2 regions of the Peribacillus sp. QJM3NY_7 genome follow, and region 1 is predicted to be linked to the other one. Evidence: riboswitches for the same ligand, from Rfam matches in the RefSeq annotation. Region 1 holds a riboswitch; the other holds the start of a gene.

What was found. Region 1 has a riboswitch for glycine ahead of AC0VX1_RS03210 (amino acid permease). Riboswitches for the same ligand answer to the same signal wherever they lie in the genome.
Region 2: linked by a shared signal. The riboswitch ahead of gcvT (glycine cleavage system aminomethyltransferase GcvT) and the one ahead of AC0VX1_RS03210 (amino acid permease) in region 1 are both predicted to bind glycine.

Annotation. Positions count from the first base shown of each region.
Region 1 is NZ_CM149663.1:666,197-674,125, forward strand. Features, by position in the region: gene AC0VX1_RS03200 (sodium:solute symporter family protein) at 1-411, opposite strand, end outside; gene AC0VX1_RS03205 (DUF3311 domain-containing protein) at 408-608, opposite strand; gene AC0VX1_RS03210 (amino acid permease) at 885-2,225, opposite strand; glycine riboswitch at 2,414-2,492, opposite strand; gene AC0VX1_RS03215 (amino acid permease) at 3,000-4,388, shown strand; gene AC0VX1_RS03220 (glucose-1-dehydrogenase) at 4,832-5,617, opposite strand; gene AC0VX1_RS03225 (GRP family sugar transporter) at 5,636-6,487, opposite strand; gene AC0VX1_RS03230 (thioredoxin family protein) at 6,698-7,258, shown strand; gene AC0VX1_RS03235 (helix-turn-helix domain-containing protein) at 7,444-7,929, opposite strand, start outside.
Region 2 is NZ_CM149663.1:3,597,844-3,605,772, forward strand. Features, by position in the region: gene AC0VX1_RS17195 (vitamin B12-dependent ribonucleotide reductase) at 1-586, opposite strand, end outside; gene AC0VX1_RS17200 (lipoate--protein ligase family protein) at 974-1,810, opposite strand; gene AC0VX1_RS17205 (rhodanese-like domain-containing protein) at 2,012-2,395, shown strand; gene gcvPB (aminomethyl-transferring glycine dehydrogenase subunit GcvPB) at 2,534-3,991, opposite strand; gene gcvPA (aminomethyl-transferring glycine dehydrogenase subunit GcvPA) at 3,984-5,330, opposite strand; gene gcvT (glycine cleavage system aminomethyltransferase GcvT) at 5,348-6,454, opposite strand; glycine riboswitch at 6,595-6,678, opposite strand; glycine riboswitch at 6,682-6,769, opposite strand; gene AC0VX1_RS17225 (DEAD/DEAH box helicase) at 7,147-7,929, shown strand, end outside.

The sequences.
Region 1 (7,929 bases):
CACGACGATCACTGGGATCATCGACACCACACCGACAAGTGCAGCCAAAATTCCTAAACTGGGACTCTTATATTTGCTTACAAAGAAATCGGATTGAGACATCAGTTTATTTTCTTTGGCATATCTCCATATTTCCGGCAGGAGCCAATAGGATAATACGTAAGACAAAGTAATGTAAATTAGAACATATAGAGCGGGTGCGCCCTTGCCATAAGCCCAGCCGCTGCCGCCAAGGAAGGAGAAGGTCGTATAGATTTCCCCGGCCATCAGCAGAAAGACGAATATCGCACCAAAACCGCGTCCGCCCACCGTCCATTGTTCCAAGTCCATATCTTTTCCTTTTGAAGAGCGTATTCCTAAAAATATCGATAGAAGTAAAAATGCTAAAATGATTAAGAGAGCAATATTCATTCCTGGTCACCTTCCCGATTCCTGGGATCCAGCTTATACATGATGCCGAGTATGGCAGAGGTAAGGACCACCCACATAGCCATCCAGAACATATTGAAAGGCATCCCTAATACATATGGTTCTATTTTATTAACAAAAGGTAGAAATCCCAGTATGCCTATAAAAGGAACTAGTGTAAGAATATATATAATCTTCATTAAACAACCCCTCCGTTTTAAATAAAGTGAAACGCCCACCAATGGGGGTTTATTCTTCAATGCCACTGATGGATGGGTGAACCAAACCGGATGGAAAATTCATACATGACGGAAAAGGTCCGATAATATATACTAGCTTACACTATTTTGATATAAAATTTAATGCAGTTGCCTGATATATTTTAGCAAAAGTGTGCAGAAAGCCGAAGGCCTAATATGTTCATATGCAGATAAAGCCTTGAATTCATATTGAGTTTAAGGCTTTATTTCCTTTAGCTATCTTTTTTTTCGATAATTATATAGTATCACCAAGAGGATGAACCAGATTGGGGTCAAGAGCAGTGATAGCCGTGTAGCTTCAGCGAATAGCATAACAATAAGGATGAACAGGAATAAGCCTAAAATGACGTAATTGACAAAAGGTGTAAAAGGAGCCTTGAAAGTCGATTCGGCTCTTAGGTCAGGCCTTGTTTTCGAATATTTGATATGGGAGATCAAGATAATGCTCCATACCCATATGAAACAGATGGCACTGATGGTAGTCACGACAGTAAATGCCTGTTCCGGTATCAGCTTGCTTAATAATGCCCCTATTGATACAACGATTGTGGATGTGAATAAGGCATTGCCCGGGACAGCCTGTTTATTTAATTTTTCCAGTTTAGCAGGGGCTTCGCCATTCCTGCTTAACGTATAAAGTATTCGGCTCGTTGAAAATAAACCGCTGTTGCATGCAGAAGCAGCGGATGTCAAAACGACGAAGTTGATGATCCCTGCAGCGACTGGAATGCCGATTAACGCAAAGACCTCTACAAATGGACTGCTTGTGGCATCCAGTTGTGTCCATGGGTTGACGCAGAGAATGACGAATAGTGCACCAACGTAGAAAAGCAAAATCCGGACAGGGATTTTATTGATGGCAGATGGAATGTTCTTTCGCGGGTTCGCCGTTTCTGCTGCAGAAACCCCGACCAATTCGACACCGACAAATGAGAAGACGACCAACTGTAAAGATAACAGGAATCCGGAAATGCCATTGGGGAACATGCCGCCATGATTCCAAAGGTTCGTTAGGGAAACCGTTCCGGTATTGGTATTGAAGCCGATGATCAGAAGGAAAACTCCTACGATGATCAAGGCGATGATCGTGATTACTTTAATGATGGCAAACCAGAATTCCAATTCGCCAAAGATCTTAACGGTCAATAGGTTCAATCCTAACAGAATGACCAGACAAAGCAGAGCCGGAATCCATTGAGGGACATCAAACCAATATTGCATATAAACACCGACAGCTATGATATCGGCCATTGCGGTCATGATCCAACAAAACCAATATGTCCAACCGGTCACGAAGCCGGCCCATGGACCGACATATTCAGTTGCGAATTCAGTGAATGATGTGTACCCTGCATTGGATAAAAGCAATTCCCCCAGGGCCCTCATCACAAAAAACAAGGCAATCCCTATTATCATATAAGAGAATAATATGGAAGGACCTGCTAATTGTATGGCTTTTCCGGAACCTAAAAATAAACCGGTGCCAATGGTTCCTCCTATTGCAATCAGTTGTACATGTCGATTTTTTAAATCTCTTTTTAATTCTTGTTTAGCCAATTCGTACGCCCCCGTTTTTATAGTCTTGGTAGTGAATGTTTACCTGCATGGTCTTGGAGAGAGGGACGTGATTGTCGTCCAGCTTGCCTTTCCCATTTGTTGTTTTAGTCCAATCACAAAATGGACATTAAAAAAAGAGATTGGATAATACCAATCTCTTAAAGGGCTCAGAATAACAATATATCATTCGTTACTCTTCTGTCCTTTTGCCTGAGATTGTGAATCCTTCGGCGCTGCATCTTGTACAGTCTCTCCAGAAGCTGCTCCTGCTATAGTGTCATCCATAGCATTCATCGCTTGCTTGTATGCGGTTGTGAAGAAATGTCAGTCAGTGATAATTTTCCACTGCTTGATCATTTCATTATGCTTATAAAATAATATTGGAATTCTATCATCTATTTTTCGGTAGGTCAACAAATTTTTTGAAATGAAACAGGCATTATCTGTAGTTTAATAGTGGTCTGAATTTAACTTAAGGTCTAAGCAGAAGTGATTGTTTTCTACTCATTATGAACGATCACTATAATAAAATACTGAACATCATTTTTTTAAAATGATATTTTCTGATTAGAAAAATCAACAAGATATTATTGGCAACTGTTTATTTCAAAAATACAATTGTATTTTTACAGAATATTTACTATTATAAGATAAGAAAACATAAATGAAGTGTTATTGGTATTTTTTCGATAGAGCATTTCTAACTGCAATAATTAATAAGTTCATGGTAAGGATAGAAAAGCATTACCGATATTGCATCTGGAGGAGTTAATCATGTCGAACAAGGAATTAAAGAGAGGGCTGGAAGCACGTCACATTCAAATGATAGCTTTGGGCGGAACCATCGGAGTCGGGTTATTCATGGGATCTGCGAGCACGATCAAATGGACCGGGCCCTCTGTAATGCTTGCTTATGCCATTGCAGGTATTTTTATATTTTTCATCATGCGTTCCATGGGTGAGATGCTTTATTTAGAACCGACTACAGGTTCTTTTGCAACCTTTGCGAGTAGCTATATACATCCTTTGGCAGGTTATATGACTGCTTGGAGCAATTGGTTTCAATGGGTAATCGTCGGAATGTCCGAAATCATTGCGGTTGGCTTGTATATGCAATATTGGTTCCCGGAGTTACCGGCCTGGATACCAGGTGTGGTCGCCATGATCATCTTGGGAGCGGCCAACCTCATTTCCGTTAAATCATTCGGGGAATTTGAATTCTGGTTTGCACTTATAAAAATCATAACGATTATATTGATGATCGTTGCCGGCCTGGGCCTTATCTTCTTTGGAATAGGCAATGGCGGGGATGCGATTGGATTATCGAATCTTTGGGAAAATGGCGGCTTCTTTACGGGAGGCTGGACAGGATTCTTCTTTGCGCTTTCACTTGTCGTGGCTTCCTATCAAGGCGTTGAGCTTATCGGCATCACAGCAGGGGAAGCGAAAGACCCAACGAAGACCGTAACAAAAGCGATTCAATCAATTATATGGCGCATTTTAATTTTCTACATTGGTGCCATTTTCGTCATCGTGACAGTATTCCCTTGGGATCAACTGGATGACTTAGGCAGTCCGTTTGTTTCGACCTTTGCCAAAATAGGTATCACTGCAGCGGCAGGCATCATTAATTTTGTGGTCATCACTGCGGCGATGTCTGGATGCAACAGTGGGATTTTCAGTGCAGGTCGTATGCTTTACACACTGGCATTGAATGGCCAAGCTCCGAAAGTCTTTGCTAAAGTATCTAAAAATGGAGTTCCGGCATATTGCACGATCGCTGTACTATTAGGGTTGGGCATCGGGGTTATCCTGAATTACCTTGCACCGCCGCAAGTATTCCTTTATGTGTACAGTGCGAGTGTTTTGCCTGGGATGATTCCATGGTTTGTCTTACTTATCAGTGAGCTTAAGTTCAGAAAGGTAAATGCCGCTGAAATGGAGAAACATCCGTTCAAAATGCCGTTGGCCCCTTACAGTAACTATGCGACAATAGCCTTTTTACTGATGGTGCTGGTAGGTATGTGGATCAATCCTAGTACAAGGATTTCCTTGGTTGTCGGAATCGTTTTCCTAGCCTTGGTAATAGCAAGTTATTACATGCTGAAAATGGATAAACGAACACCATTGGATGTTAAATCCGATGATGAGATTTCAGGATAAGAAATTCTAGTAAAAAGCCCTTCTCTAATTCGAGAAGGGCCTTTTTTTCCTTGTAGATCAATTGTGGAATTCACGAGTAAAACGGCGAAACTCACGAGTAAAGTCGTTGAATTCACGAGTAAAACAGCGGAATTCACGAGTAAAGTCGTCGAATTCACGAGTAAAATAGCGAAATTCACGAGAAGTTGTTGAATTCACGAGTAAAACGGCGAAACTCACGAGTGTAGCTAATTTGACCTCGTAACAAGGGAGGGACAGCAAGGGGAATGATTAGGATTTGTTGGTTCCAATGCAGAAATCGCAAATAGGACAACCAATCCGAGTAAAAAGACCGCAAGTAAAGGAAGTATTATTTTTCTTCAGCTTGTACAACATCCTTGTCCAGGGGCATGAAAAGAACCACCCCATGTTTGTGATGGAGTGGTTCTTTTCATACGTTAAGTTCAGCCTTTTCCTGCTTGGAAACCTGGATATTTGGTCATTCCGCCATCAGCATATAAGGTCAAGCCCGTTACATAGCTCGATTCAGCGGAAGCGAGCCAAGCGGCACAAGCGGCAATTTGTTCCGGTTTTCCGATGTATCCCATCGGTATCAGGTTGATGACTTCTTGTTTAGCTTTCGGGTCATCGAATTTTTCGGCATTGATGGGTGTGTCGATTGCACCAGGTGAAATATTATTAATGCGAATCCCTTTAGGAGCATATTCAAGTGCAAGGGTTTCTGTCATCATCTTGACTCCGCCCTTACTTGCTGCATAGTGGACAAAATGAGGCCAAGGTATCCGGTCATGAACGGAAGACATATTAATGATATTGCCCTTAATGCCATGATCGAGCATATAACTGATTGCTTCCCTGCTTGCCAGGAACATCCCCGTTAGATTTACATCGATGACTTTCTGCCAATCTTCAAGAGTCAATTTTTCGCTGGGCACTTCATTTTCAATACCAGCATTGTTGATCATGATGTCGATTGTACCAAAGGTGTCCACAGCGAAAGAAAGCAATTTCTTCACATCAGCTTCCTTTGAAACGTCACCTTGAATGGCTGCGGCTTTCCCGCCTGCAGCTTCAATCGTTTTGATGATTTCCTTATGGTCTCCATTTTCAGTGTGATAATTTAATACGACATGTGCTTTTTCTTTACCGAACCTTTCGGCCATGGCTTTTCCTAATCCTTTTGCCGCGCCAGTGATCACGACGACTTTTTTCTCTAAATCTTCATACATCGTTCAGCTCTCCTTTGACTATTCTTTTGTAAAGCCAATCATGATTCCGCCAGCAATTACGAGTACACACCCGATGATGACAAAGGCCATTTGCTTTTTGGATTTTTTCTCTCCTAAAAGAAAGATGCCGCCTAAAGTGGAAATGACGATTCCCATTTGGGAAAATGAGAATGCGATGGCCACGCCCACTTTGGGATTAGCGAGCAGGAGACCGATATTGCCGACAGCCCACATCATTCCGGTAAGGATATTCCGTCCGGCATACTTATTAAACGGTTTATGTTTGATGGAAAGGAGCAAGGCAGCCAGGAACATGCCAATTGCTTGCGGCAGGATCGCCGACCATCCGTCAACCTCATTCCATCTGACGACGATGACATATGTAACATAACCCACCGTAGAAATGGCAAGGTAAAAAACCCCTTTTTTCATGCTTCCTTCTTTTTTGTTATCACCATCGCCATAGCTTGTCAGCAAGACACCTGTAATCAAACAGATGATTGCAACAATGCCGATGATGATTGTCATCTTGTCATTCCATTCCCTGAAAATGATGACCGCAAAAAATGTATTTCCTAGAATTTGCAGTCCTGTTGAGATTGGAACGGTTTTCGATACCCCGATTTCCTTGACGCTATTGAATTGAAATAACTGCCCGAATGCCCAGCCTATCCCGGAAATGATGCCGACAATCCACACTAGACTGCTCCATTCCGGCGGATTGATGAAAGACATCATGATGGCGAACAGTAATGAACCGATTGTAATGCCAAGTGTTTGATTATAAGAGTTGCCTCCGAGTTTTTCGGAAACAAGCACTAAGCTGCCCCATGTCAATGCAGGGAGTAGCGCAAAGAGAAAGCCTTCCACAAAATTTCATCTCCTAAACTAGAAAACAATGTTTTTATCAATATAAAATAGTTAGTAAGCTATTGAATGTATGTATAGTTTTCCCTTTACACGGGAAAGAAAACATGGATTTAATTTACCAATTTGTCATTTTATTTTTCGGGATGGAAACAATGAAATAATAAGTGGTTTATGGTACTTTTAATTTAAAGAATAGTTAGGAGAAATACGATGACGACACTGAATGAATGGTTTGAAAAGGGGATTCCTGCTCAAGAATTTGTATCTTCGATGAAAGTACATAAAGAAAACTTACAATCGATCCAGCAAGGTTTTTCCACTTCTGCAGAGGACCAAGACTTTTTTGATGCATTAAAGAAGAAGGAACTTCGAGTTATTGTCATTACTGAAGACTGGTGCGGGGACGCGATGATGAATATTCCTATTCTGCTGAATATATCTGAAGCGGCAAATATCGAAACTCGCATGATTTTACGAGATCAAAATCTTGAACTGATGGATCAATATTTAACGAATGGAACAGCGCGTTCGATTCCCATTTTTATATTCATTGATAAGGATGGTGAAGAAAAAGCTGTTTGGGGACCTCGTGCACCAAAGGTACAAGAGTTCGTAATGGAGTTAAGGTCTGACCTGCCTGCCAAGGATGATGAACGTTTCGAGGCAGAGCAAAAAGCAGTTATTAAAAAGATAACTGCGGCTTTTGCTGAAGAAAAACACCTGTGGGACGAAGTATACAGCAGTATCAAGGAAACATTGGGGAGTTGCTGATTGCGGGTGCCTCACTTTTAGTCATGTCCCATAACGGGTGGTAAGCCATTATGGAATTTATTGGGCTGTTTCAAAACATGGACTGCAACCTGACTGGTTGGTGAATATATAGATATGTTTCCTAACGGTTTTTTCTATAATATTCGTTTTTGAGTCCAAGGTTTTGGAACAGCCTTTTCATTTTTTTATGATTCTGGAATAATTGTAACGCCGATTGTTCGAATAGGAGAGTCTTGTTTGGCACTTTGATTCGTTGCTTTGTAGTATTTTAACATTAAATCGTTCAATTCATTTTGGAAGTTAAGGAAGCTTTCATCATCAAGCTTTAGTTCTAAAAGGGAAAAGGTTGAACCATCTTCTGCGCAGTCTCTTTCTTCCAATTTAGTAAGATAGTTTTGATATTGGGTCATAAGGGATAATTGATAATAAGAAAAATAGTTCACCTTTTTTTCATTAGAGGATTTTTTCCATTCTTCCCCGCTAAGTCGTGCTTCTTCTTCATTTAAAACGTAGTATTTTTCGGAAACGGATCTCACTTTTTTCTCTTTTACTATGCGAATGACCCCTGAATCCAAAAGGACCTGTATATGTCTATATAATGTTGCTTGGGGTACATCTTTAATGATTTTTAACATTTCTAATGGTGTTAAACCATTTTCCCTATTTCTCAT
Region 2 (7,929 bases), 2.6 Mb from region 1:
GTACGAATGGCATTACATAGCAGTTGAAATAAGTAACATCCGTATTGGAACCTGCACCGTATAATACTCGGCCTGCCGGGACGAAATTAAGGTTCTTTAATTCTTCATAGAATTTATTGAACCATTCCGTTCTTTTTTCTTCCGTGGTTTCCACTGATGCCAATCCCGTTGCATTACGTTTCGCAATTTGTTCATAGTATATTTCAAGAGGCTTTTCGATTATATCCAACGGACGGTTTACAATTCCCGTCTCAACTTCTTCCGGATTATCCAATACGCCACGGAATTCTTCATCCACCAATACCTTGGCTTTTTTGGTTTCCCAATCAATTTCAACGATGTAACCGAGACCCCTTGCCGGGAATTTCGGATCTTCCTTAATCGTCAACACGACGAAATCGCCTGCCGAGAGTGTGATTTTTTCAGTATCCTTAAAAGAATAGCGGTCAAGCATGACTAGACGGGACACTCCCTTATGCGCCATTTTCATATCAGCAGTTACAGGGTGAACCTGGGGAAATAAAGAAATATCCTTATTCAACCTTTCTAGATCAACCTTTAAAGCTTCTTTTATTACAACCGACATAATTCCCTCTCCTTTATATGTTTCATGATCCGTTCTTGCTGCCGCAAAAATCCTTATGTAGCCTTACATGTCCGTTTCGCTTAACAAGTACCCTAAATTTATCATAGCGAAACTCAAAAATCAACATATAGTGTCGTATTAAATATTTCAACTACTATATATTGTGTTTGTTTTGAATAACTTTTAATTTTGTCAAACGTTAAATCAATTAATATAGTTAGCAAAAGGGAGGAAAATGTCGATTTATAATAATTTTTCATCAGATTTCAATTAATTTGGACCTTGCTTTTTCCCCATCCCTTTTAGGGCTTATCCCTGCAAGGAATGTGTTATTCGGTCAAACAAATCTGAAAAAACTTTTTATTATCCACTCTAATTATGCTTACTCTATCTCATGAAATTCCATTCATCGCTTTCATATTTGCTTTCTGCAATTGCCTTCACTTCCAGCAATTGCTTTTCAGTGAGGACATATGGCTCTAAATCGACCGAAAGTCCTTCGGCAAAACCTTTTTCGAAAGCTTCTTTCGCTTCAGGGATGGTTATCTTTCTCCCGGCAATATCATTCATGGCCACAGCTTTGTTTTTTAAGTTTTTTTGCATTCTCTCTTTAACCCTGTCATTTGAGAATTTAAATACGCTAAAGAGCTTATCATCATCAAGCTCAAGCAAAATGGACCCGTGCTGAAGGATGACGCCTTTTTGCCTGGTTTGAGCGCTGCCAGCGACCTTCCTGCCCTCAACGACCAGTTCATACCAGCTAGGTGCATCAAAGCAGACGGAAGACCTGGGCGATTTTAAAGCCGCTTTTTCCTGTTCGCTCCGAGGCACGGCAAAATAAGCATCCAATCCAAGATTCCTGAACCCCATCAATATTCCTTCAGAAATGACACGATAAGCTTCAGTAACGGTGGTTGGCATTCCCGGATAGGATTCTGGAACGATTACACTATAAGTCAATTCATGTTCGTGCAGTACCGCTCGTCCTCCTGTCGGCCTGCGAACAAAACCAAGGCCCTGCCTTTTGACCTCTTCCAGATCAATCTCCGCTTCTGCCTTTTGAAAATAACCGATCGACAATGTCGCTGGATCCCAGCCGTAAAAGCGTATGATCGGCGGAATTTCCCCTTTGCTTTGCCAGTTTAACAGGGCTTCGTCCAGCGCCATATTAAAAGCCGGTGAACAATACCCCGAATCTATAAAACCCCATTTTTCTTTAGTCATCCTTACCCCTCGTTTCGATAGACGTTTTTCAATCCCCCACAAAAAACTCACATGTAGTAGTTTAACAGACTTTAACACTCTAAAAAAGAAAGTGCTATCAAGTCATGAAGAATTTGATGAAAATTCTTTTTGATTATTGGGTAAAGCAATTATATAATAAAGATTGTCTGTATTCGTTAAGGTAGAAGGGAGTTTTTATGTTTGGAAATATTATATACTCTGCTCATCATCCTCGGAGTGGTTATTGCGTATTCACTTTTTAATTGGTACCGCCAGCGTAAAATCGTTAAAACACTAACACAGGACGAATTTATCGCCAACTACAGAAAAGTGCAGCTAATTGATGTGCGGGAACCGAATGATTTCGAAAATGGTCATATCTTAGGCGCAAGAAACATCCCTATGACTCAAATGAAAACCCGCTTGGTCGAAATTAGGCCGGACAAGCCTGTATATTTGTACGCTCAAAGCGAAATCATCAGCGGCAGAGCTGCAGCCATGCTATACAAAAAGGGCTACAGGGAACTTTTTCACTTAAAGGGCGGTTTCAAGATGTGGACCGGGAAAATCAAAGCAAAGAAATAAGACCCATCTCGGCATGGGCTCTTTTTAATTCCATAGCTCAAGTAAAAGAAAGTCAACAGTTGGACTTTAATGGAATCTTACATAAACATGAAAAATCCCCGCCGGAAGGCAGGGATTTTTTTCGTGTAAGCTACTAATCTAGGCTTGATAACGCAAAATGGGTTTTCTTGCAGCAAGTGTTTCATCAAGCCGCTTTATTACGGTTGTATGCGGAGCTTCCTGAACGATTTCCGGGGTTTCTTCCGCTTCCTTGGCAATCTGGATCATCGCGTCGATGAACGCATCCAGCGTTTCTTTTGACTCGGTTTCAGTCGGTTCTATCATCATTCCTTCTTCCACGTTCAACGGGAAGTAAATGGTTGGAGGATGATACCCGAAATCCAGCAATCTTTTAGCTATATCGAGCGTCCTTACCCCCAATTTCTTTTGCCGGCGTCCGCTTAATACGAATTCATGCTTACAATGACGATTATATGGTAAGTCAAAATAAGGTTCCAACTTGCGCATCATATAATTGGCATTGATGACCGCGTTCTCTGTGACGGCTTTAAGGCCATCAGGACCCATTGAACGGATGTACGTATATGCCCTCACGTTTATTCCGAAATTACCATAATAAGGTTTTACCCTGCCAATGGATTGCGGACGATCATAATCAAGGACGAATTGCTCGCCTTGCTTGACTATAAGAGGTTTAGGCAAGTAAGGAATCAAGTCGGACTTCACACCTACAGGACCAGAACCCGGGCCGCCGCCTCCATGCGGGCCTGTGAATGTTTTATGGAGATTTAAATGAACCACATCAAAGCCCATGTCACCCGGTCGTGCTTTTGATAGGACTGCATTCAGATTCGCTCCATCATAATAAAGCTTCCCACCTGCATCATGGACAAGTTGTGCCATTTCCAAAATATTTTCTTCAAACAATCCCAATGTATTGGGGTTCGTCAGCATCAAGGCCGCCGTATCAGGTCCGACAACACGTTTTAAATCTTCAAGGTCGACTAACCCATTTTCATCGGACTTCACCGTAATCGTTTCTAGTCCGGCAACAGTGGCAGAGGCAGGATTCGTACCATGGGCCGAATCAGGTACAATCACTTTCGTCCGTTCTGTATCGCCATTCGCTTCGTGAAAAGCGCGAATCATCATCAATCCTGTCCATTCACCGTGGGCACCTGCTGCAGGCTGTAATGTCACTTGGTCCATCCCGGTGATTTCCGTTAAGTGTTCCTGCAAATCAAATAATAGTCCCAATGCTCCTTGTACAGTAGCGGGATCTTGATATGGATGGATATGGGCAAAACCGTTGAAACGTGCCACATTTTCATTTATTTTCGGATTATATTTCATCGTGCATGAACCCAGCGGATAAAAACCCGAATCCACCCCATGATTCCGTTTGGAAAGTGCAGTATAGTGACGCATGATATCCAGTTCGGACACCTCAGGAAGCTTTGCCTCTTCTTCACGGATGTAGTCGGCAGGAAGAATTTCTTCGAGCGGAATAGTTGCAACATCCATTTCTGGCAGACTGTACCCGATCCGGCCGGAAGTACTGATTTCAAAAATGAGTGATTGATCTTGATTATTCATGTTGATCCCCCAATTCCTGCGCAAGTGCATCAATTTCTTCTTTTGTTCTTAGTTCAGTTACCGCAACCAGCATATGGTCTTTCAATTCAGGATAAACCGTCCCTAAATCGAAGCCGCCGATCATCCCTTTTTCAAAAAGGTTTTTATTGACCTCTGAAAACGGAGCAGGCAGTTTAATGACAAATTCATTAAACGAAGGACCGTCGAATATCACTTCCACCCCTTTTGCCATAATTGCTTTTTTTGCATAATGTGCTTTTTGAATATTTTGCACGGCCATTTCTTTGACACCCTTTTTCCCAAGCGCGGTCATTGCAACAGAAGCGGCCAAGGCATTCAAAGCTTGATTGGAACAAATGTTGGATGTGGCTTTGTCACGGCGAATGTGCTGTTCACGAGCTTGAAGCGTCAGGACAAACCCTCTTTTTCCATTCTCATCGACCGTTTGACCGACGAGTCTGCCCGGAACTTTCCGTACAAGTTTATTAGTAACCGCAAAATATCCACAATGAGGGCCACCGAATGCCGCTGGAATGCCGAATGGCTGAGCATCCCCCGTTACGATATCTGCACCGAGTGCACCAGGGGATGTCAAAGCTCCCAATGCAAGCGGATTACTGGAAACGATAAACATGGACTTGACGTCATGAATGATTTCTTCCATTTCTTTCAATGGCTCGATCCGGCCAAAAAAGTTCGGGTATTGCACGATCACTCCTGCAATGTCATCATTCGCCAATTCCCTTAAAGCAGCTAAGTCCGTCACACCGTCTTTATGAGGAATTTCGATCACTTCCACGCGTTGCCCTTTTGCATATGTCTTCACAACTTCTCTTGATTCAGGATGAACGGTTCCTGAAATGAGAATCTTCTTCCGCCTTGTCTGTCCTGAAGCAAGCATCGCTGCTTCAGCCAGCGCCGTCCCGCCGTCATACATGGAGGAGTTAGCCACATCCATACCCGTCAATTCACATATCATCGTTTGATATTCAAAGATTGCTTGAAGCTCGCCCTGTGAAATTTCAGGCTGATACGGTGTATACGCCGTATAAAACTCAGAACGGGAAAGAACATGATCGACGATGACCGGCGCATAATGGTCATAGACACCCGCACCAAGGAAGGAAGCATAATTTTTAAGGTCCGCATTCTTTGCAGCAAGCCTTGATAATTCTTTCATTAATGCAGGTTCCGATTTAGCAGGCTTGATATCGTATTCTCCTTGAAAACGAACGCTTTCAGGGATATCATTGAAAAGTTCTTCAGCAGCGGATACCCCTATCGCTTCCAGCATTTCTTGTTTATCTTGCTCTGTCATGGGTAAATAACGATGTTTCATCTAATGACCATTCCCCTCTATTTACGTGGTTTTTTATAAAAAGGTGTTTGTATTATAACGGCTTTCAAACGTTTGGAACGGATTTCCACTTCGACTTCCGCATCCAGCACCGAAAATTCCTTATCGATAAGTACCAATCCAACGTTTTTCTTCAATGTTGGCGATTGGGTACCAGTCGTGACCTCGCCAATGACTTCATCACCGCTGTAGACCTTATACCCATGACGTGGAATGCCACGGTCAATCATTTCAATTCCCACAAGCTTCCGGGGAGCCCCTTTCTCCTTTTGCTCAGCAAGAACGGCTTTCCCGAAAAAATCAACTTCCTTATCCACTTTTACTGCAAAACCAATCCCGGCTTCTATCGGGGTGATGTCCGCCGAAAGCTCCTGCCCATACAGCGGCAGTTTCGCTTCAAAACGCAGGGTATCACGAGCGCCTAAACCAATTGGCTGAACCCCCTCTTCCTTACCGGCATCCATAATCGCCTTCCAAAGGGCAGGGCCATTTTTACTGTCGCTATATATTTCAAAACCATCTTCACCAGTGTATCCAGTACGGGATACCAGCGTGGAGATACCGTTAATCATGACATTATCCTTGAACCTGAAAAATCCAATTTCACTTAAGTCAGTACTTCCGGATAGTTTTTGTAATATCTTCTCTGCAGCTGGTCCTTGAAGTGCCAGCTGTGTATAGTCACTTGATACATTCGTAATTTGGGCATCTTCCGTTAAATTCGCTTGAAGCCAATTGAAATCTTTTTCTGTATTCGCTGCATTGACCACGAGCAGATAGTCGTCCTCAGCCCTTTTATACACGATAAGATCATCAACCGTGCCTCCGTTTTCATAACACATGGCGGTATATTGGGCCCCGCCCTGTTGCAGCTTTGATATATCATTTGTCAGCATCTTCTGTAAAAAGGAAAGGCTCCCAGGCCCCTTAACATCGACTTCCCCCATATGGGAAACATCAAATAACCCCGCTTTTGTCCGTACGGCTTCATGTTCATCCTTTATACCCGAAAATTGGACAGGAAGTTCCCAGCCGCCAAAATCAATCGTTTTACCTCCATATTCACGATAAACCTCAAATAGTGGTGTTCTGTTTAAATTGGTCAAAACATGACCCCCTTCAGATTTTTTTAAAAATTAATTGGCTTCATTATCAAAAGCTTCTTGTCATTACGCATCAGATACATCCTGATTCATGATGTGAAAAAAGCACAAAAAAGGACAGAGAAAGCCCGTTTGAGCTTTTTCTCTGTCCTGAAACCTGAAAGTTTACCTATGTAATAGGTTTTCCCCTTTGGTGGCCGTCCCATAACGGGCGGCGCTCTCCAGAGTTGCGTCCAATAAGAGTTCTTTTGCCTGAGAGATTCACTGCTAAGTTTGCTCCTTCGGCGCTACATCCGTAGTCTCTCCCCTTATCTTCACCCGCATATAAATGGTCTACCATTGAAAGGAAACGAATAAGTTCCAAGCATCGGTAAAACCTTTTAGCATAAATGGGATGCATTCTCTGCCAATTCTCCTAAAACTTCAGAAACCGTTTGACTGATCTCCTTCAGTAATCTTGGATAAATTAGGAGCCTATAGCCCATACTAAGAAAACGCGAACTGCAAAATCGATGTACAAACATTCTTTGTAGCGTTTGGAAATTGGAATTTTCTAAATATACTTATATCCTACCCTAAGAAACTTATCTCTGCAATATTTTTTGAAAAAGAAATATTTTTCTTACTTCACATATGAAATGTTCGGGTTTTGACCTTATATTAAGGAAATTATGATTTAAGAGGGAGTTATTTCTATGAAAATCAATATATCCTTCAATTCTGAATGGAATGACGAGTTTCTGCAAAAGATGGAAAATGACGGTCCATGGGGAAATTGGGAGCTTTATAAGTTGGCGGTTCAAATGGAGGAAAACCTTATCATCCCTGATTTCGAAGGTTTACAGGCCCCAAAGCATCTTCCTCAGCTAACCCCGCTTCCCCATCAATTGGAAGCGGCGAAGCAAGTAGTGGAAAAGATGAATGGAAAAGCCATTTTGGCTGATGAGGTAGGGCTGGGAAAAACAATTGAAGCAGGCTTGATCCTAAAAGAGTATATGATTAGGGGCCTTGTAAAAAAAGTATTGATCCTTGTTCCGGCTTCCCTTGTCACACAATGGGCATTTGAATTGAATACCAAGTTTCATATTCCGGCAGTCGTTCAGAGAAAAAGTTATGTCTGGGACTCCTGTGATGTGGTCATTTCATCCATTGATACAGCGAAACGCGCTCCACATCGAGATATCATCTTTACTCAGGAATATGACTTCATCATTATTGATGAAGCTCATAAACTTAAAAATAATAAGACGAAGAACTATGAATTCGTCCAAAATCTGAAAAAGAAATTTTGTTTACTCCTGACAGCCACTCCGATTCAAAATAAAGTCGAGGAGATATTCCACCTCGTTTCGTTATTGAAACCGGGCCACTTGGGAAATGCTTCGCTCTTTTCGGAAAAGTATAAAGGGAAAGGCCGGAACATAACTGAAGATGAACACCTAAAGGAACTGGTCAATACTGTCATGATTCGAAACCGG